DNA from 2 places in the Pseudomonas sp. NPDC085632 genome. Region 2 is predicted to be linked to the other one. Evidence: riboswitches for the same ligand, from Rfam matches in the RefSeq annotation. Region 2 holds a riboswitch; the other holds the start of a gene.
What was found. A riboswitch is a leader RNA that binds a small molecule or an ion and turns the genes downstream of it on or off. The one in region 2 is predicted to bind manganese.
Positions count from the first base shown of each region.

Region 1 (10,610 bases), on a different contig from region 2:
ACGCCGTACCGGTAGGCAGGGTGGTGGAGAAGCTCAGACCGTAGAGGCGAATGTCTTCAGGGTATTCAATGAAGTAATTGGAGTTGCCCGCGACCAACAGGGGTGCGAGTGCGGCAAACGGCCCCGGCAGCGCGCGCGCGGTGTTGTAGACCGATTGCGGTGCACCGGTGGCGCTGAAGATCGGCGCACGGCTGTGGTAGTTCATGAAGTAGGCGCCGAACTCAGTGTCGAGCGGCTCGTACATGTACTTGAAGGACGCGCCCCACTGACCGCTGTCACGGGCATCGCGGTCCGGACCACGGCGCACCAGAACGCCTTCTTCGTTGACGTTGACACCGTTGGCGGCCAATGGCCCCAAAGCGATGGCCGGGATTTGCGAACGCTTGTTCAGCACGCGCAGGTTGTCGTTGCAACCGTCGGCCACGATGTCCGGCTGTGAGAAGAACGTGCCGCAGTTATCGACGACAGTCTGGTCCCACTCCAGTTGGTAGAACGCTTCGGCCGAGAGGTTTTCGGTCAGGCTCTGGGACACGTAGAACATGTTGACCGGGATCAGGCCTTCCTTGATCTCGGCGCCCGGACGACGGAACGCGGAAACGTCGATCGGGTTGATCGAGTTGATGCCGCCGCCAATGAAGGTACTTTCACCCCAGCTCACCACCTGCTTGCCCAGACGCACGGAACCCGGCTGATCGGCAATCGCGTAGTTGTGGTAGACGAAGGCGTCGAGGATCTGCCCGCCGGCCGATTTGGCGCCCTCTTTGCGACCCGAATCGCTGATGTCCTTGAACTCGCGGCTTTCATCTTTGAGTTCGAAGTCGTACCAGTACTTGCCACGGACGAACACGCCGGTGTCGCCGTATTTCAGTTCAAGGTCATGAATGCCCTTGAAGATCTTCGAAAAGGTTTCACCGCTCTTGAAGTTGGCGTGACCGTCATCGGAGGTCTGCGACAGGCCGTGGCCGCCGTTGTTGACGCCGATGAGGTTCTTGTTCGGGTTCTGAGTAGACCAACTGGCACCGATCGACAGGGACGAGTCGAACTGGCCCTCGATTTCACCGACGTTGAAACTGACGCCGAATGCGGGCCCGGCGAGCGAAGAGGCAAGACTGACCGCCAGAGGCAGTTTCGCCCGGCGCCAGAACTGGTTTACTGAGGTCATCGACGCTACTCCATGTGCATTATTGTTATGGCAGTGAGTACTTTTAAAAACGCCTGAAGGACCGGGTGTCAGAGACAGCCCGAAGTCACTCCAAAAATGCATCGCCCCGTTTTGTGCGTTTGCCCCGTTCTTAAAAATCCTTGAGCGGACTATAGCCAGCAGGTGGTACTGCTTGATCCCTCTAAAGTGTGATTTGCAGCTGCCGGCCACTCTGGAACAGTCCTTTCGCCAGTCCGACAGATGTCGGCACGGCAAGGATGGCCTAATTTTTCGATTTCACAAGCCAAGCGCTTGCTTGGTGGGTCTGGCGCGCCGTTTTCGGCGCGCCAGCAGACACTTAAAGTGTCGAGAGGAAGGTGCTGTTGTTGGCCTGCCATTCGGTGATGTCAAGGCGGATGCGCTTCTTGTCGAGCTTGCCGACGCTGGTCTTGGGAATTTCGGTAACAAGGGCGATCTGACTCGGAATCGCCCACTTGCTCAGGTGGCCCAATTCCACGAACGGCTTGAGGTGTTCCTTGAGCTCGCGCGCCCCGATCACGTGCCCTTCGCGGATCACCAGCAAGGCAAACGGACGCTCGCCCCACTGCGGATCGGCGATGCCCACCACTGCTACTTCGCGTACCGCGACGTGACGGCTGATCAGGTCTTCGAGGTCCAGCGAAGAGATCCACTCGCCACCGGTCTTGATCACATCCTTGATGCGGTCACGGATGTCGATCACGCCCATGCTGTCGAGCGTGGCGACGTCGCCAGTGTGTAGCCAGCCGCCGGCCCAGAGCTCGGCGCCCTTCTGCGGTTCGTTGAAATAGCCCTCGGTAAGCCACGGCGCGCGCAGCACCAGCTCGCCCTGGGTCTCACCGTCGGCCGGGAGGAAATTGCCGTCACCGTCGACGATCGCCGCGTCCACCAGCGGCCCCGGCACACCGGCCTTGATCCGGTAGGTGGTGCGTTCGTCCTCAGTGCCAGCCATCAGTTCGTCGTTGAGGTGCGCGCAGGAAACCAATGGCCCGGTTTCCGACATGCCGTACGCAGCGGTGAGCTGTATGCCCCGAGCCTTGGCGGTTTCGTACAGAGTGCGGTTGAGTGCGCTGCCGCCGATGACGATTTTCCAGCCGCCGAAATCAGTGCCCTGCGCCCCTTTTGCATTAAGCAGCATCTGCAGGATGGTCGGCACGCAGTGGGAGAAGGTGACCTTCTCTTTGCGCCACAACTCCACGAGAAACTCCGGATCGTAACGCCCCGGATAAACCTGCTTGAGCCCGAGCATGGTCGCCACATAAGGCAAACCCCAGGCGTGAACGTGGAACATCGGCGTGATCGGCATGTACACATCGTTGGTGCCGAGCAGGCGCACGCTGTCGATGGAGCCCATGATCGTCGACACGCCCATGGTGTGCAGCACCAGTTGCCGATGGGTGAAATACACGCCTTTCGGGTTGCCGGTGGTGCCAGTGGTGTAGAACGTGGTGGCGACCGAGTTTTCGTCGAAGTCCTGGAAGTCGTACTGCGCGCTTGCGGCGGCCAGCAGTTGCTCGTACTCACCAACCAGATTCGGCAGCTCGGCGGTCTTCTCCGGCAGGTCGGTCAGCAGCAGGGTTTTCTCGACCGTGGTCAGGTGTGGTGCGATCGCCTGGTACAGCCCGACGAACTCGCTGTTGACCAGCACAAAGCGGTCCTCGGCGTGGTTCATGGTGTAGAGGATCTGCTCCGGCGACAGGCGTACGTTGATCGTGTGGATCACCGCGCCAATCATCGGAATCGCAAACATGCATTCCAGGTAACGATGGCTGTCCCAGTCCATCACCGCCACGGTGTCACCGGCCTTCACACCGGCCGCCGTCAGCACGTTGGCCAGCCGCGCAACGCGCTCGATCAGGGTCGGGTAGCTGTAGCGGATCTGGTCACGGTAGATGATCTCGCGGGTTTTCTCGTAACGGGCGCCGGACATCAGCAGCCGTTTGATCAGCAATGGATACTGGTAGGCCCCATCGGCCGGGGGAATGACGCGAGTCTGCAACATAAGAATCCCTTTTCTGACTGCACGGTATTGGCGTAGAGATCGGTACTCTAGAACCCTTATACGCCAGCCAAATCAGCCAAAGGAATGATTTGCAAAGCCGTACAAATGCTAGCTTTGCGCCAGCATTTGCCGGTTTTCATCATCGGTCAGGCGGTTTGTCCCACAGCCTCTTCAGAAGGCGTGCGTGGGAAAACCACCGCCGCGAGGAACGTCAAAGCGCCAAAACCCGCAAGAATCAAATAAAGGCCTACAAAACCATGGCGCGGTTCGACATAGGAAATCAGCGGAATCGCCGTCGCACTGGCGCCAAACGATAAACAGTAACGCAGGGCGAAGACCCGTGATTGCCACTGCGGTGCGACGAAGTTGGCGACCATCGCATCGTTCACGGTGACCTGACCAAACACGACGAACATGAACGCTGCACCGAGGGCGATCACGGCCCATCCATCAGCGTAGGCCAGCGCAAATAACAGCGGTGCCTGGCACAACGTCAACATTACAAACGGCCATTTCAGGCTGAACCGGTGCAGCACCCGGCCAATACTCAACTGCGCGACCGCGCCGAAGGCATACGCCAGACTGACCACCACGCCAAGGGTTTGCGGCGAGGCGAACAACTCATGCAAGCGCTCCTGAAACAGTTTTGGATAGGTCATGGTGGTGGCGTTGAACACCACGCCGCCAGTGGCCGTGGCCAGCGCCAGCACGCCGAACACCATGACCATCGAAATGCGCTGGCCGGCGGCACCTTCGAGCGGCATGTGCGGGCGCTTCGGAATGGGTTCTTCACGCACCTGCAAGGCGAAGCCAAAACCCAGCATGATCGCCACCGCGCCGGGTAACAGAAACGCCGAACGCCAACCGAATTGCGCCACCAGCAGGCCGGTGATCAGCGCCGAAAACGCCACGCCAAGATTGCCCCACATGCCGTTGATGCCGATTTCGCGGCCACGGTTCTGCGCATAGGCAACCAGCATCGCTGTGCCAACCGGGTGATAAATCGCCGCAAAAATGCCGATCAGGGTCAGGCCGATCACCAACATCGTCGGACTGTTGCTCAGGCCGGTGAAGATCGCCGAGGCGCCGATACCGAAGAAAAACACCAGCATCATCTGCCGCCGACTCCAGTGATCGCCGAGCCAACCGGCGGGTAGCGAGCAGGCACCGAAGGCAATAAATCCACCCAGTGACAGGCCGATCAGCGCGGCATAGTCGAGACCAAAGGCCTGGGTCATGCCGAGCACGGCGGCGGGAAAAATCAGCATGAACATGTGATCGATCACATGCGCGGCGTTGATGTAGCGGATGACGTTTCTCGATTGATTCATGGCTGCACGCTTTACGTTGTTGTGTGCCGCTTATGCTAAGTTGGCGAAAAAGCGCATTCCTGCCAAACAAGTCATCGAATCCGACATGTTGATCAGCCACTTCGAACACGGCCCGGTGAGCGCCTATCCCCGGGATTATCTGGACGGCGCGCACCAGCCGTTGCATCTGCATCGCGAGGCGCAGTTGTTGTATGCCATCAGCGGAATCATGCGCGTGGTCACCGAACGCGGGGCGTGGGTGATTCCGCCGAGCCGCGCGGTGTGGATTCCGCCAGAGGTGGCGCACGAGATTTTCATGAGTGGCGATGTGCAAATGCGCTCGCTGTTCATCGCTCCCGAGCTGTCGCCGGCCGCCCTGCAGCAATGCTGTGTACTGGCGGTGACGCCGTTGTTGCGCGAGCTGATCCTGCGCGCGGTACAAGGGCCGCCGCACGCCGACAATCCGTTGATCCAGCAACTGATGCTCGAAGAACTCGCCAGTCTGGAAAACCTGCCGCTGCACATTCCGATGCCCACTGACCGGCGCCTGCAAAACATCTGTCTGGCGCTGCTGCACACGCCCGATCACCCCAATACCCTGGAAGACTGGGCGCAGCAGGTTGGCGCCAGCTCACGCACGCTGGCGCGGCTGTTTCAGCAACAATTGCAGATGAGTTTCAACGCCTGGCGCCAGCAACTGCGCCTGATGGAAGCCCTGCCACGCCTGCTCGCCGGGGACAGCGTGCAGCGTGTGGCGCGGGATCTGGGTTACGGCAGCGCGCGGGCGTTCAGCGCGATGTTTCGCCGTTTGCTTGGCGAGAATCCCCGGGACTACCTGAACACCCTGAGCAAGCTCAGCGAACTCGTGTAGGAACTCCCCCTGTGGGAGCGAGCTTGCTCGCGAAAGCAATCTTTCAGTCACCTGAGATATCGACTGACTCGACGCCTTCGCGAGCAAGCTCGCTCCCACAGGTTGTTCACGGTGCTTTCTCAATGCATCTCGGTGAACGCGATTTTCACGCCGAGAGCAATCAGCACCGCGCCCATGGTGCGGTCAAACCAGTGGCCCATGCGGGCGAAACCGGCACGCACCCGTTGCTGGCTGAACAGCATCGCCACCAGGCAGAACCAGAAGGCGGTCGCAACGGCCAGGTAAACCCCGTAACCCGCCTGCACCGCCAGCGGTGTGTGCGGGTTGATCACCACGGTAAACAACGACAGGAAGAACAGCGTGGCTTTCGGATTCAGACCATTGGTCACGAAGCCCGAGGTGAATGCGCCGCGAGCGGTGCGCACACCGGCCTCTTTGTGCAGATCATCGGCCACGACTTTCGCCGGTTGCGCCCGCAGTGCCTTGAAGCCGATGTACAGCAAGTAAGCGGCAGCTGCCCATTTCAACGCGTTGAACAGCACGATCGACTGCGACACGATCAGGCCGATGCCGAGCAGCGAATAACCGACATGCAGAAAAATCGCCGAACCCACGCCCAGCGCGGTCCAGGTGCCGGCGCGGCGACCGTGGGTCACGCTCTCGCGCACCACCACGGCAAAGTCCGGGCCGGGGCTGGCGACGGCCAGCAAGTGGATCAGTGCAACGGTCAAGAACTCGGTCCAGTACATGGGGGCTCCTTTCGGCCAGGCGTATCAATTTGTTTCATCTGGTAGGCTCGGCAGATTACGCCCAACGCTCTCAGCACAAAAGGTACAGTTGATGACGAACACGCGCCGCGCGGTATTCCTTGATCACCCTTCGCTGGATCTCGGCGACCTCGACCTCAGTCCGTTGCGCGAGTGTTTCAGCGATCTGCAGCTGTTCGCCCAGACCTTGCCCGGGCAAGTCGCTGAACGCCTGCAAGGCGCCACCGTGGCGATCAGCAACAAGATCCTGATCGACGCCGCCGCGATGGCCGCCAACCCCGATCTGAAACTGATCCTGATCACCGCCACCGGCACCAACAACGTCGACCTTGCTGCCGCCCGCGCCCACGGCATCACCGTGTGCAACTGCCAGGGTTACGGTACGCCGTCGGTGGCGCAGCACACGATCATGCTGTTGCTCAACCTCGCCACCCGCCTGGCCGATTACCAACAAGCGGTGGGCGAAGGTCGCTGGCAGCAGGCGAAACAGTTCTGTTTGCTCGACTACCCGATTGTCGAGCTGGAAGGCAAAACCCTCGGCCTGCTCGGTCATGGCGAACTCGGCGGTGCTGTGGCGCGACTGGCCGAAGCCTTCGGCATGCGCGTATTGCTCGGGCAGATTCCCGGGCGCCCTGCTCGCCCGGATCGTCTGCCGCTGGATCAACTGTTGCCACAAATCGACGCCCTCACTCTGCATTGCCCGCTCAACGAACACACTCGCCATTTCATCGGTGCTCGCGAACTGGCGTCGATGAAGCCCGGCGCCTTCGTGGTCAACACCGCGCGTGGCGGCCTGATCGACGAGCAGGCGCTGGCCGATGCCTTGCGCAACGGTCACCTTGGCGGCGCCGCCACTGATGTGTTGAGTGTCGAGCCACCGACTCAAGGCAATCCGCTGCTGGCCGCCGACATTCCGCGCCTGATCGTCACCCCGCACAACGCTTGGGGCAGTGTTGAAGCGCGGCAACGCATCGTTGGCCAATTGACCGAAAACGCTCAGGCGTTCTTCAGCGGTAAGGCGCTGCGGGTCGTCAGTTGATAAACTGCGGCACTTTTTTTTGAGGAGCAGTTATGGATCCGCGCAGTGAAGTACTGCTTCGTCAGCCCGAGTGGTTTCAAGGTTCGTTGCTGTTGGCCGGTTTGCCTGCGGACGATTTGCTCGGGCGCTTGCCCAACGCGTTCGGCTGGTGCTGGCATGCTGGCGATCAAGCCGCGCTGGACGCCCGTTTCGAAGGTCGCAGCCATTTCGGCGTGAACGTTCCCGTGCGCGAGTTCGACAGCGCCGTGGTGTTCCTGCCCAAGTCCAAGGACCTGACCGATTACATTCTCAATGCCGTGGCGTCGCGTCTGGCCGGTCGTGAAGTGTTTCTGGTCGGCGAGAAACGCAGCGGTATCGAAGGCGCGTCCAAGCAGCTCAACCCGTTCGGCAAGCCGCGCAAGCTCGACAGCGCGCGTCACTGCCAACTCTGGCAAGTGACCGTGGCCAACGCTCCTGAAGCGAAATCCCTGGAAAGTCTGGCGCAGACCTATGAACTGCCACTGGCAGAAGGCCCCTTGAAAGTCATCAGCCTGCCGGGCGTGTTCAGCCACGGTCGCCTTGATCGCGGCAGCGCCCTGCTGCTGGAGCATCTCGACAAACTGCCGAGCGGCCACTTGCTCGACTTCGGTTGCGGCGCGGGTGTATTGGGGGCTGCGGTGAAACGTCGCTACCCACACAATCAGGTCACGTTGCTGGATGTGGATGCGTTCGCCGCCGCCAGCAGCCGCCTGACCCTGGCGGCCAATGGTCTGGAAGCCGAAGTGCTCACCGGTGACGGCATCGATGCTGCACCGATGGGTTTGAGCGCGATTCTGAGCAACCCGCCGTTTCATGTCGGCGTGCACACCGACTATTTCGCTACCGAGAACTTGCTGCGAAAAGCAGCGAAACATCTGAAAAACGGCGGCGAACTGCGCTTGGTGGCGAACAGTTTCCTGAAGTATCAACCGCTGATCGAAGAGCATCTGGGCGTGTGCGCGATCAAGGCTGAAGGCAATGGTTTCCGGATTTACCGGGCCAAGCGCGGCTGAAATTTTGTTCTTGCCCAAACGGATTTGCCTAGGCAGAATCCGCTCCGTCCTAGGGGAGTAGTCTCCCACGAGCACCAAGCTCGTCCGGCATACGTCAACATACTTGATCCTCAGATCATGGCGTATGCGACCCAAGCGTCCGCAGCAGACGGATCGCAGGGTTTGACAAGACCTATGACACGCACACCTTACCCGGGGCGGGAAGGCTGTACGTGTCATAGCCGTGTCGACCCGCCCCTTAGGAAATCCTGATGCTGGACTCGTTACTCGTTCCCACCGCAATCGTTGCCTTGGCCGAAATCGGCGACAAGACGCAACTGCTCGCGCTGATTCTCGCCGCTCGCTTCCGCAAACCCTGGCCGATCATTGCCGGTATTGTCGCCGCGACCCTGGCCAACCACGCAGCAGCCGGTGCGGTCGGCGCCTGGTTCGGCAGTTTCTTCTCGAATGCGACGCTGCACTGGATTCTCGCCGCAAGCTTTACGGCCACGGCGCTGTGGACGCTGGTTCCGGACAAAATGGATGACGATGAAACCAGCACCGCGCGCAAGTTCGGGCCGTTCCTGACCACGCTGATTGCGTTCTTCCTGGCTGAAATGGGTGACAAGACTCAGGTCGCGACGGTGATGCTCGCGGCGCAATACCCGGATCTGTGGCTGGTAATTATCGGGACCACTGCGGGCATGTTGATTGCCAACGTGCCGGTGGTTCTGGCGGGTAATTTTGCTGCGGACAAATTGCCGCTGACCTTGATCCGTCGCCTCGCGGCATCGGCGTTCATGATTCTGGCCATCGTCGCGGTGTACAAGGCGATGCAGAGCAGTGGCTGGGTGTGACGGCGTAAGTCGATAGACCGCGTCAGCGTTCTTCGTCGGAACGCCGCCCGGAGACAGGCTCGCTCCCACAATGGAATGCATTTCAAAGTGGGAGCGAGCCTGCTCGCGAAGGGGCCATCAGCCTCGCTGCAAAACCATCAGGATTTCGGGGCCTGTTCGTACAGCGGCATAACCTTCGGAATCGCCGCCTGCAGCGAGGCGATCCGGCTGGCCGAGGCCGGGTGGGTACTCATGAATTCCGGCGGCGAGCCCTCCGAAGCCTTGCTCATCTTGTTCCACAACGTGATCGCGGCATTCGGGTTGTAGCCGGCGCGTGCGGCCAGTTCCAGGCCGATCAGGTCGGCTTCGTTTTCGTTGGCGCGGCTGTTCGGCAGGGTCATGCCGTAATTGGCCACGGTGTCGGCCAGCGCCAGACTGTCCTGACCCAGACCGAGCAACGCACCCGCGCCCTGCTTGGCCATTTCAATCCCGTAAGCCTTCGACATTGCTTCACGACCGTGCTCGCGCAGGGCGTGGGCAATCTCATGGCCCATCACTGCGGCGATTTCATCGTCAGTCAACTTCAGGCTGTCGATCAGCCCGGTGTAGAAAATGATCTTGCCGCCCGGCCCGCAGTTGGCGTTGAGTTCGTCGCTCTTGATCAGATTGACTTCCCACTGCCATTGCGCCGCATCCGGACGGAAGTTCGGTGCCTGAGCGATCAGGCGGTTGGCAATCGCCTGAACCCGCTTGGCCTCGGGACTGGTCTTGTCCAGCACACCTTTGCTGGAGGCCTCGCCAACGGTCTTCTGATACGACTGGGCATACATCTGGTCGACCTCTTGCGAGGACAGCATGCTGAACATGTACTGCTTGCGCTCCACACCCACGGCACCGCCGCTGGTGGTGTTGACCGACTGACAACCGGCCAGCAACAACGCTGCGCTCAGTGCACTTACAACCAATGTCTTGTTCATTCAAAAGCTCCCTGAAAACCTGCGCGTATCCTAGGCGGGTAATTGTATCGACGCCAGATACAACGGACGTGATGCAACGACTTTCAGACGTTTCCCACCAGAGCTGTCGTAAAAAATTCACAGCGACTGCCAAGCCCCGTGCAACTGCGTCGCGCACAGATCCATTTGCGACATCGGCTTTCAATTGCACCGGCTCGCACTCATGGCCCCATGCCGATTGCCGATACATCAGCGCAGACGTCCTTTTGCGTGCGGAGCTCCCATGAAGTTCAAGTCGATCCAGTTTTCCGTCGCCGCCCTGGCCGGCGCCATCGTGCTCAGCGTGGTCGCCGCGCTGGTGCTGTATGCGCTGTTCTCCGGTGCGCGCACGCAAGACATGGTGCAACAGCGCACCCAGGCGCAGTTCGAGCAAGTCATCGAACAGCGCCTGACTTCGCTGGCGCAAACCCAGGTCAGCCAGATCCAGCGCGAACTCGAAGCGCCGCTGCTGATCGCCGGCGGACTGGTGCGGGTCAACGCCCTGCTCGGTACGCCGGGCGCCGATGGCCAGCCGCGCCTGACCGTCAGCCGCGAACAACTGATCAGCCTGATCAAAGAGAACGTCGAAAAGAACCCGAA
Region 1 is NZ_JBITSX010000036.1:33,654-44,263, reverse strand. Features, by position in the region: gene ACIF4X_RS20595 (DUF1302 domain-containing protein) at 1-1,162, opposite strand, end outside; gene ACIF4X_RS20590 (fatty acid--CoA ligase) at 1,500-3,182, opposite strand; gene ACIF4X_RS20585 (MFS transporter) at 3,329-4,513, opposite strand; gene ACIF4X_RS20580 (AraC family transcriptional regulator) at 4,599-5,363, shown strand; gene ACIF4X_RS20575 (LysE family translocator) at 5,483-6,112, opposite strand; gene ACIF4X_RS20570 (2-hydroxyacid dehydrogenase) at 6,204-7,169, shown strand; gene ACIF4X_RS20565 (methyltransferase) at 7,202-8,200, shown strand; yybP-ykoY riboswitch at 8,241-8,363, shown strand; gene ACIF4X_RS20560 (TMEM165/GDT1 family protein) at 8,452-9,036, shown strand; gene ACIF4X_RS20555 (M48 family metallopeptidase) at 9,174-9,992, opposite strand; partial or broken gene ACIF4X_RS20550 (HAMP domain-containing protein) at 10,195-10,610, shown strand, end outside.
Region 1: linked by a shared signal. The riboswitch ahead of ACIF4X_RS20560 (TMEM165/GDT1 family protein) and the one ahead of mntP (manganese efflux pump MntP) in region 2 are both predicted to bind manganese.

Region 2 (10,610 bases):
TGCGGATAGTGATCGAGCAGGCTCTGCACATAACCCACCAGCCCGGTCAAATCATCGCGGCGCAGGTTGATCAGGTCCTCTTGCACTTCATCCAGTTGCCGCTTGATGGCGGACAGTTTTTCATTGATGTCGTGCAGATGTTTCTGGCCCACCGCCGACGACACGGCATTCCACAGCGCACCACTGAGCATGATGTTTTGCAGGTTGTCGGGGCTGAACAAGTGCGCGTGTTCCTTGATGCGCTTGCTTTCAGTGACGAAGGCACGCACCGCACCTTCCTGATCCTTGGCTTTGGTCAACATCTCAAATGGCAGGCTGCACACCACATAGTTGCCGTTTTGCAACTCGGCCAGCGCGGCCAGACCCGGGACGTTGGACAGCAATGGGTTGAGCGCACTGAGTTGCCCGGACGGGATGGCACTGCCCGTGATGACCGGTGCACGGTCGAACACACTGATCTTCATCAACGTACCACCGGCCTCATCGGCCAGCACCATGTCCTGCAGCGCCGTGCCCTGCCCGGCCAGTGCCGCAGGACTGGCCAGTTTTGGCGCAACGGGCGCTTGTGCATCCATGTCCTGGCGCAAACGTATCCAGCCCATTTGCGCCACGAATGGCACGGTGATCCGGTAAGCCTCTGACGCGGCGCTTTGCGCCCCTATGCCCGCCGTCACCAACAAGCCCAGCGGATTCAAACGCAGGCCGGTCGAAACAGCAGTAAACAACGCTGCACTGCTGGTGGCCGACAAGCCCATGATCGTACCGCTCGCACCGAGTCCCAAGGCCGATGGCAGCGAGAACGTGCCAGACAAGACTTTGATGTGCGTACTGCGTTCGTGCCGTTGTGGAGCAGGCATTTCTCGCCATTCGGCACCAAACAAGGCCAGTGCAACCTCCCGTTCCTTTTGCGCCAATGGCTTGTCAGCAGGGTTCTTTCCGTTCAGCTTCTTGTAAACGTCATCAACGATTTCACTGTAGGACACCGCAGTACGGCCCAGCGCGCGACGCGCGAGGTTCATGGCCGAATTGCCGCCAAATTGCTGCAGCTCATGGCCCAGCAATGCAAGCAATGATGCGGAGTATCGGTCTGCACGGGGATCGTGTTTGGCCAGAATCAACTGTTTCTTGCACTCGGCATCCAGGCCCGCCCGCCCTCGCCCAAAATCGCTGATCACGTCCACCAACACATCGATTTCATCGGCGCTGGCGGCCTGCATCTGCGCCAGCAACATCTCATCGCACACCCATTGTTCCTTCAACATCACCTCTCCTGCACTAAACAATTGGCTCGAATACCGGTAGATCGTCGCTCGGAGCGAGCGCGCCATCAAAAAGATATCACAGTGGATAGTGCAGAAAGGGTCTGACAGACCAAAGTCTTAACGTGCAGCCCTGCAGCTGTACAACTTGCCGCGTGGCGGTTTATGCGCAGAGTTGCGGATCAACGAGAAGCCAGCGTGACGTGTTACGCCTCATGTCAAATACGTCTGTTTTGACGAAATTTTCATGTTTGCCCGCATAAGATCCGCCCCCTCGTTGGGGAGTAGCCTGTTTCCGAGCCTTTCGGAAGCGTTCGTATCAACATTCTCGGCAACATGCCGTGGTGCGAACACCTTTTGGTTGGTGAGACCGACGACACATCCATGCCTAAAGTCGGGCGTGTGGTTGTGTCGTTGACTCATAGCCCGACTGGAAGTGTGCCCCCGTGAATCCTGTTTCCCTCATATTCCTCGCTTTGGCCATGTCCACGGATGCGTTCGCCGCCGCCATCGGCAAAGGCTCCAGCCTGCACAAACCGCGCCTCACCGAAGCCCTGCGCACCGGTCTGATCTTCGGCGTGATCGAAGCCATCACCCCCATCATCGGCTGGCTGATCGGCCAGGCGGCGACTCGCTGGGTAGCCGAATGGGACCACTGGATCGCTTTCACCCTGCTAGTGATTCTCGGCCTGCACATGATCTATAACGGGCTTAAACACGAAGAAGAGGAAGAAGAAAAGCCGGGGTCGCACTCCTTTCTGATTCTCGCGGTCACCGCGTTTGCCACCAGCATTGATGCGCTCGCGGTCGGCGTCGGTCTGGCGTTTGTCGACGTGAATATTTGGGTCGCGGCCGCGGCGATCGGTCTGGCGACCATGACCATGGTGACCCTTGGTGTGATGCTTGGCCGAGTGCTCGGTGCGGTGGTCGGCAAGCGTGCGGAAATCGTCGGTGGCGTGGTGTTGATGATTGTTGGTGCGACGATTCTGTATGAGCACTTGTCCGTCTGATTCAAGCGGAGGTCAGCGTCGCCAGCGCCAAGGCATTGCCCAGCGCGGCGCCGCTGGCGGTGTTGTCGAAAACGCACCAGGTCGCGGCACCTGTCGCGGCCGCTGATTGCAGGGCTTGTGCGAGGTTTTGCAGATAAGTGGAATCGTAGGCGCTGTGGTAAATGCGCGGTGAGCCGTGCAGGCGCCAGTACTTCGTTTCTGTCCAGCCACGGGGCGATACATCATTGCTGATGCGCGAAGGATCGACCGCCGTTTGGGCGATCTGATGGGCCATTAACATTGGTTCAGCGCTGACCCACGATTCATGCCGTGGCTCAAGCACCACGGGGCCAGAGAAGCGCTGACGCAATATCACGAAGAAGGCTTCGGCGATGGCTTCGTCGAACGCCAGTGATGGCGGCAATTGCACAAGCAAGCAACCGAGGCGCTCGCCCAACCCGCCGCACTCAGCCAGAAACTTGTCCAGCGCCGCCTCGCACCCCGCCAGGCGTAATTCATGGGTGATGTGTTTGGGGACTTTCACCGAAAATCGGAAGTCCTCCGGTACGCCATCAGCCCAGCGCTCATAGGTTTGCCGACGATGCGGGCGGTAGAACGAGCTGTTGATTTCCACACCATTGAGGCGCGCGGCATAGCGCTGCAAGTGCGAGCCTTCCACCGGAAATGCCGGCCAATGCTCGCGCCCCAGACTCCAGCCTGCACAGCCGATGAAAATCAAAAGCATGCCTCCTCACCTGTAGGCGCAGATCGTTCGGTGATCGTTCCCACGTTCCGCGTGGGAATGCAGCCCGTGACGCTCCGCGTCACTGGACGCAGAGCGTCCCTAGAGGCATTCCCACGCAAAGCGTGGGAACGATCAAACCTGTGTGCTAATCGGTTATTTCTTGCCGGGCAGCACCGCGCCGAGCACCTGCTTGGCGGTTTGCACGATCACCCCGGCTTCATCCGGATCGCCCTTGAGCAGCGTCGTGGCGAACTTCTTCGCCTGTTCAAGTTTGATGTGCGGTGGCAGCGGCGGCACATTCGGATCAGTCTTGAACTCGATCAACACCGGCACCTCCGAGGCCAGTGCCTGCTCCCAGGCAGCGGCGACGTCTTCTTCGCGATCAACGAAAATGCCTTTCAGGCCAATGGAAATGGCGAACAGGTGATAAGGCACGTCCGGGATACTTTGCGAAGCTTCGAACTTCGGATCACCCTCCATCACCCGCTGCTCCCACGTGACCTGATTAAGGTCCTCGTTGTTGAACACCGCGCAAATCCATTTCGGACTCTCCCACTGTCGCCAGTATTTGGCGACGGTAATCAGCTCGGCCATATTGTTCATCTGCATCGCACCGTCGCCTACCAGTGCAATGACCGCACGCGCGGGGTAGGCGAATTTGGCGGCGATGGCGTAAGGCACAGCGGCGCCCATCGAGGCCAGGCCTCCAGATAACGAACATTGCATGCCACGGCGAATCTTCAGATCACGGGCAAACCAGTTGGCGCACGAGCCGGAGTCGCTGGTGATGATTGCCTGATCGGGCAGGCGCGGCGACAGTTCGTACACCACCCTTTGCGGGTTGACCGGGTCAGCCTTGGCCATGGCGCGTTTTTCCAGGGTTTTCTCCCAACTGCCGCGCCAGCCTTCGACTTTCTTGCGCCACTTGCCAGAGGTTTTCTGTTCAAGCAGCGGCAACAACGCCGCGAGTGTTTCCGCCGAGTCGCCAACCAGATTGACCTCCATCGGGTAGCGCAGGCTGAGCATGTCGGGCTGCAAGTCGATTTGTACGCCCCGCGCCTGGCCTTCCTTGGGCAGAAATTCCGCGTAGGGAAACCCCGAACCGATCATCAGCAAAGTGTCGCATTCGCTCATGAGTTTGTAGCTCGGCTCGGTGCCGAGCAGGCCGATGCTGCCGGTGACCCAAGGCAGATCATCCGGCAACACGGCTTTGCCCAACAGCGCTTTGGCGACACCGGCGCCGAGTTTTTCCGCCACGGCAATGACTTGATCCGTCGCCTGCAAAGCCCCCGCGCCAACCAGAATCGCGACCTTTTCTCCCGCGTTCAAAACATCGGCGGCACGCTGCAGATCCACGTCATAAGGCAACACTTTGGGTTTCGTGTAACCCACCCCGGAATGCGCGGTGCCATGGGCGCGCGCCGGCGCTTCGTATTTCAGGTCTTGCAAATCATTGGGCAGAATCAGCGCGGTTACCCGGCGTTCGCCCACGGCCGTGCGCACTGCCCGATCGAGCAGATGCCGCACCTGTGAAGGCGCCGACGCCTGCTGCACAAATGCCCCGGCGACATCCTTGAACATCGACACCAGATCCAGCTCTTGCTGATAGTGACTGCCCAACGCCGTGCGTGCCTGCTGACCGACAATGGCCAGCACCGGCATGTGGTCCATGCGTGCATCGTAGAGGCCGGTGATCAAGTGCGAGGCACCTGGGCCCGAGGTGGCGATGCACACCCCCAACTCGCCGGTGAACTTGGCGTGCGCCGAGGCCATGAACGCGGCCATTTCTTCATGCCGCGCCTGAACGAATTCGATTTTGCCCTTGGCCCGGCTGAGCGCGCCGAACACGCCGTTGATGCCGTCACCCGGGTACCCAAAAATCCGCGTAACGCCCCATTGGCTGAGCCGCTCAACCAGAAAGTCTCCCACTGTCATCGTCATCTCGATCCTCGTCTTTCTCCGCTGCATGGAACTGTCCCGGCAGCACATCCGCCGGGAGGTGTAAGGGTCTGGACACTCGGGGCGTTGGCGAAGTTTCGATGGATTTCTGCGCGCCGATCCTTGTTTGCGAACAAAACCGCCAGAGCGGCACAATGCGCACATCGATAATGACAAGGACAATAGACATGGATTTCCCAGCAGCATGGCGCAGCCAATTTGCCGGTGCGGCCGTTGAACAGCAGACCCTTGGCGAATCGCGCGCTGATGTATGGCGGATTACGCCTGCCGGGGCTGCACCGCAGTTCGTCAAAACCGAACAGGTGATGACCTGGGGCGAGTTGCCCGGTGAAGTGCAGCGGTTACGCTGGATGGCGACTCAGGATTTACCGGCACCGCGTGTGCTCGACACCACCACGCAAGCGCAACACAATTGGCTATTGATGACCGCCGTGGCCGGTCGCGATCTGGCCAGCAGCGAGCACCTCTCGCCACAGCAGATCGTCACGCTCGCCGCAGAGGCATTGCGCGCACTGCACGCGGTCGCGATCGACAGTTGCCCGTTCGATCATCGCCTGGAGCAGAAGATCACACTGGCCCGCGAACACCTGCTCGCCGGGCTGATCGACGAAGAAGACTTCGACGACTCGCGCCTCGGGCAATCCGCCGAGGAAGTGTTCGAGCAGTTGCTCGCCACACGCCCGGCGCACGAGGACCTGGTGCTGACTCATGGCGATGCATGCCTGCCCAACCTGCTCGCTGCCAATGGCCGTTTCAGCGGGTTTGTCGACTGCGGACGACTGGGCGTTGCCGATCGTTATCAGGATTTGGCCCTGGCTGCGCACAGCATCACGGACAACCTAGGCGCCCAGTGGCTGCCCTTGTTTTTCGAGGTATATGGCGTCGAACCGGATCAGCAGCGGATCGCCTTTTATCAATTGCTCGATGAATTTTTCTGAGGCGAGTGCGCGCTATGGCTGTCCACCCTTTAGCCGTTGAATAAGCGGCGCGGCCATTCGCGAGCAGGCTCGCTCCCACAGGAGATCGCGGTCTAAATGTGGGCGCGAGCCTGCTCGCGAAGGCGCCAGAACAGTCATTACGCCAGATCAGGAGAACAGCATGCCCGCCCCCGTACAAGCCCTGCTGCTGAAACGCAACGACTGGGTCCCGAACAACCCGCGTCTGCCGGTGTTGATCTATCCGCAAGCGATTGAACTCAAGGGCAGCGACGACCCCGCAGCCCTGTTCGAGCAAACCTTCAGCGCCAACGGCTGGCCGCCCCAATGGCGCTACGGGGTTTATGACTTCCATCACTACCACACCGAAGGTCATGAAGTGCTGGGCGTTGCGGCTGGCCATGCGCAATTGATGCTGGGCGGACCCGACGGGCATGTGGTGCCGGTCAGCGCTGGCGATGTGTTGCTGCTGCCCGCCGGCACCGGCCATTGCAATCTGAGTTGCAGTGACGACTTCCTCGTGGTCGGTGCCTATCCACCAGGCCAGCATGCCGATATCTGTCGCGAAGCCCCTGATCGCGAGCAACTGGACAGCATCGCGAAATTGACCTTCCCGCAGACCGATCCCGTGCAGGGAGCGCAAGGTGCTGTCGGGCAATATTGGCGCGAATAATCTTCAGCGATGCGGATGCACCGTCCACGCCACCAATTTGATTACGATCGGCCGCACGATGAGGATGCACAGGAACGCCGCAGGCATCGCCAGCTTGTAGGCGTGCAACGCATTACTCAGGTAGTCGTTATCAATGCCGGAGTTGGCGGCAGTGATCACCAGCGACATCAGAAACGCCATGATCGTCGCCATGTACAGCGCAAACACATACGGCGTGGCGCGTGGCGACAGCTTGCGACGGCTGATGACCAAGGCTTCAGAGCTTGTCGGTTGATTCATAAGGCGTTTCCATCCATTGACAGGGAGACCGCACGTTAGCAAAGCCCTTCTGCTGCAACTAGACGGTTAATCGCAGGTACTTTATAAAGCAGAACTTACGAATCTACCCTCAGCGGGACATGGATGAATCTGTTAGCGGCGATTGCCAGCTTTATCAAAGTGGTCGAAGCCGGCTCGATTGTCGGCGCCGCCAAGACCTTGGGCGTGAGCGCGGCGGCGGTGAGCCAGACGATCAATCGACTGGAGGCGCATCTTGGTGTGCGCCTGTTGCAGCGCACCACACGCAGCATGGCGCTTACCGAAAACGGCGCGGTGTACTACGAGAAAGTCCGCCGTATTGCGGCGGACCTGGAAGCCGCGCAAAGCTCGATCAGCAGCGATGAAACCGAGTTGCAGGGCCGTCTGGGTATTGCTTCGACGTCTGCATTCGGCCGTCATGTGCTGGCCTCGCTGATCGCCGGATTCGCTGCTCGGCATCCGCGTTTGCTCATCGAACTCTCGACCACCAACGGCAAGATCAACCACATCCAGGACAGCATTGATCTGAGCCTGCGGATCAAACCGCAACTGGAGGACGGCATCGTGGCGCGCAAGATCGTTTCGCTGCCCTTCATCATGTGCGCCGCGCCGGCCTATCTACAGCGCGCCGGGTGGCCGCAATCGCCAGATGATTTGCACAAACATGCCTGCCTGGCCTTTCGTTACCCGTTGGACGGGCGTTTTCTGCGCTGGAGTTTTATCCGCGACGGCCAGCGTTTCGACGCCAACATCAATGCCACCGCCATCAGTGATGACATCGATGCGCTGGCGCAGATGGCGGTCCATGGCGCCGGCGTCACCCGGCTGGCGGAGTTTGTCGCGGCGCCTTATCTGACGAGCGGGCAATTGGTGCCGTTGTTTGAAAACGGCGACGCCAGCCACTGCGTTGTCGAACCGATGGACATCTACGCCTGCGTGCAAGAACGCGCGGCGATGACGCCGAAGGTCAAAGCCTTTCTGGATTATCTGAGCGCACATCTGGCCACGCGCTGGCCGATGGAAAATGTTTAAGATTGATGGCTCAAAGAGGCTCGCTGAAGCGCGCGAAATCGGGCAAAGTTCGCCTCGCCCATTCGGCCCATCACGGAAGATAACAATAATGAAAAAAACGCTCGGCGCCCTGTTTCTGATTTGCCTGACCAGCCATGCCATGGCTGACGCTCAACCGGTTGGCTTCCAGTACGCCACGCTGGCGGATCCGCACAACGAGCGCCCGGTGGAAATGGTCGTCTGGTACCCAGGTTCGCCCACTTCTGCGACGCCACAATTGTTCGGTGACAACCCGGTCTTCGTCGGTGCCCCTGCCGTGCTCGACGCTCCGGCAGCCAGTGGCGAACATCCATTGGTGGTGCTGTCCCACGGCAACGGCGGAAGCTGGATCAACCAGACGTGGCTGGCCAGTGCGCTGGCCCATCAAGGTTACATCGTCGCGGCAGTCAACCACCCTGGCACCACCAGCCGTGATCGCAGCCCGCAAGCAGCGGCGCAGTTGTGGCAGCGCCCCGTCGATCTCAGCCGCGCCATCGATGCCGTGACCGCTCAGCCAGAAAAATTCGGCGCGGTGGCGAAGGATAGAATTGCTGTTGTGGGCCATTCTCTCGGCGGCTGGACAGTGCTCGAAACCGGCGGCGCACGCTTCGACCCCGAGCGTTTTGCCAACGACTGCAAGGTCCACACGCAACTGGCCAGCTGCACCGCCTACCAACAAATGAACACGGCGAGCACCGCGCAAGCGAAAGCTCAATTGGCCGCCGACTGGCGTGACAAACGCGTCGCTGCCGTGGTGTCACTGGATTTGGGTCTATCGCGCGGCATGACCGATGCAAGCCTGGCAGCCTACCCCGTGCCGATTATGGTGATCGCGGCCGGCGTACCGTCGAAAGAACTGCCCGCCCAACTGGAATCCATCAACCTCGCCAAACGCCTGCCAAAAACCTCATCGCGCTTCGTCGAGATCAGCGACGCCAGTCATTTCACCTTTATGGCGATCTGCAAACCTGGCGCCGTGGCAATACTCGACAAAGACGTACCGGGCGACAGCATCATCTGCACCGATGGCGAGGGTGGCCGTCCACGCGCGGTGATTCAGCAGCAAGTGATTTCCCTGATTACCGGGTTTCTGGCGCAGTCACCCGACAGCCTGAAACACACCATCACTTATAAGGACTCCCAATAATAATGCTCACGCCCTCCCCTCAGACTTTCCGGGGCAGTTGCCTGTGCGGTACGGTGAAATACCAGATCCGCTCACGGCCCAAAGCGCTTTCGCACTGCCACTGCAGCCAGTGCCGCAAAAGCCATGGCGCGGCATTTGCCAGCTATGGCAGCGTGCAGCGCCGGAACCTGGAATTGTTGGAGGGTGCTGACCAGCTGAAGTCGTATCAATCTTCTGAGTCTGTACAACGCCAGTTCTGCACGCACTGTGGCTCGTCGCTGTTCTGGGCAAGCAATCAAGGAGAATTCAGCGACTGGATCTCGGTCGCGCTGGGCACGCTGGACACGACGTTCACCACCGAAAAACAGCAGCATGTGGAAGTCACGTCGAAGGCGCCGTGGTTCGAAATCAAGGATCAATGGCCGCAGCGCTGAGGCTGCTCGTGTGCCAACCGCTACTGAATGTGCTCGCACGCGACCTCAATCCTTCTGCTTAACTGGTCGTTGCAGTTCTTCTGTTCAGGAGGCCAGCAATGCAAGCGGTAAAACTCACGGTCATGCTCCTGGCCGCCAGCCTGCTCGGCTGTGCGGGTTCTTCGAACCCCGGCACTCATGTGCCGTTGACCGCTACCCGACAAAACAGCGGGCAAATCGGCAGCGTCACGCTCGCCGACTGGGGCAAGGATACCGGATTCAGTTTCTTCATCAGCGGCGCACCCAGCGGGGCCTCGCTGCCGTTGCGCCTGTACGCATTCGTCTATAAAGGTAGCTGCGCGCAGCCCGGGCCGGTGGCGTATGCGATGAACGACAAGGTCACCACCGAGCGCCAACCGGTGCGCGGCTGGGCTTTCTCGCGCAGCGCTCCGGTCCGCCTGTCGACGTTGCTGACGGGCGAGTACGCGATCGTGGTGCGTACCGCTGCAACCGATGGCAACGTGGATATTTTTTGCGGCGATATCCGGCAGGCAGACAAGGTCAATGACACAGCGGGTCAGTCGCTGACCCAACCACCGTCGAGCTGACGGCTGCACACACCCATCGCATCGGTCAGCCACGTCCTGAAGGCCGTGCTGTTGGCGCAGTTTTCGAACGGCCGTGGCGATAGCAGGCAGTAAGTCGATCCGTCCTGCGTAAAACCGAACGGTGCGATCAATTGCCCGGACTCCAGCTCACTTTGCACCATCAGAAAAGACGCCAGGCCGATGCCTTGGCCGGCCAATGCCGCCTGGATGCACAGGTAAAAATGTTCGTAGTCGACGCGACTGACGTCCGCCACGCCTTGGCCGGCAAGCCGCAGCCAGTTGTCCCACGCCAGCGGACGCGTTTTGCTGCGCAATAGGCATGCCCCGTGCAAATCAGCGGACTCGGGCTTTTTCGAGGGCAGGCAAACCGGGCCAATCCACTCCTGGCAAATCATCACGGCATGAACCGATTCGTCCCAGTGAAAATCGTCTCGGCGGATCGCCAGGTCAGCACCTGAGCGGGCGAAGTTGATCGGCCCTCCGGCAGTCAGCAGTTGCACCTGAATGCGCGGGTGGGTGCGGTGAAAGTCGGGCAGACGCGGGATCAGCCATTTCA
Region 2 is NZ_JBITSX010000003.1:49,889-60,498, forward strand. Features, by position in the region: gene ACIF4X_RS03730 (hypothetical protein) at 1-1,262, opposite strand, end outside; yybP-ykoY riboswitch at 1,527-1,699, shown strand; gene mntP (manganese efflux pump MntP) at 1,706-2,269, shown strand; gene ACIF4X_RS03740 (DUF72 domain-containing protein) at 2,271-2,993, opposite strand; gene ACIF4X_RS03745 (thiamine pyrophosphate-requiring protein) at 3,147-4,934, opposite strand; gene ACIF4X_RS03750 (APH(3')-II family aminoglycoside O-phosphotransferase) at 5,120-5,890, shown strand; gene ACIF4X_RS03755 (cupin) at 6,051-6,560, shown strand; gene ACIF4X_RS03760 (DUF2798 domain-containing protein) at 6,564-6,839, opposite strand; gene ACIF4X_RS03765 (LysR substrate-binding domain-containing protein) at 6,963-7,889, shown strand; gene ACIF4X_RS03770 (alpha/beta hydrolase family protein) at 7,978-9,054, shown strand; gene ACIF4X_RS03775 (GFA family protein) at 9,057-9,467, shown strand; gene ACIF4X_RS03780 (hypothetical protein) at 9,566-10,054, shown strand; gene ACIF4X_RS03785 (LysR substrate-binding domain-containing protein) at 10,024-10,610, opposite strand, start outside.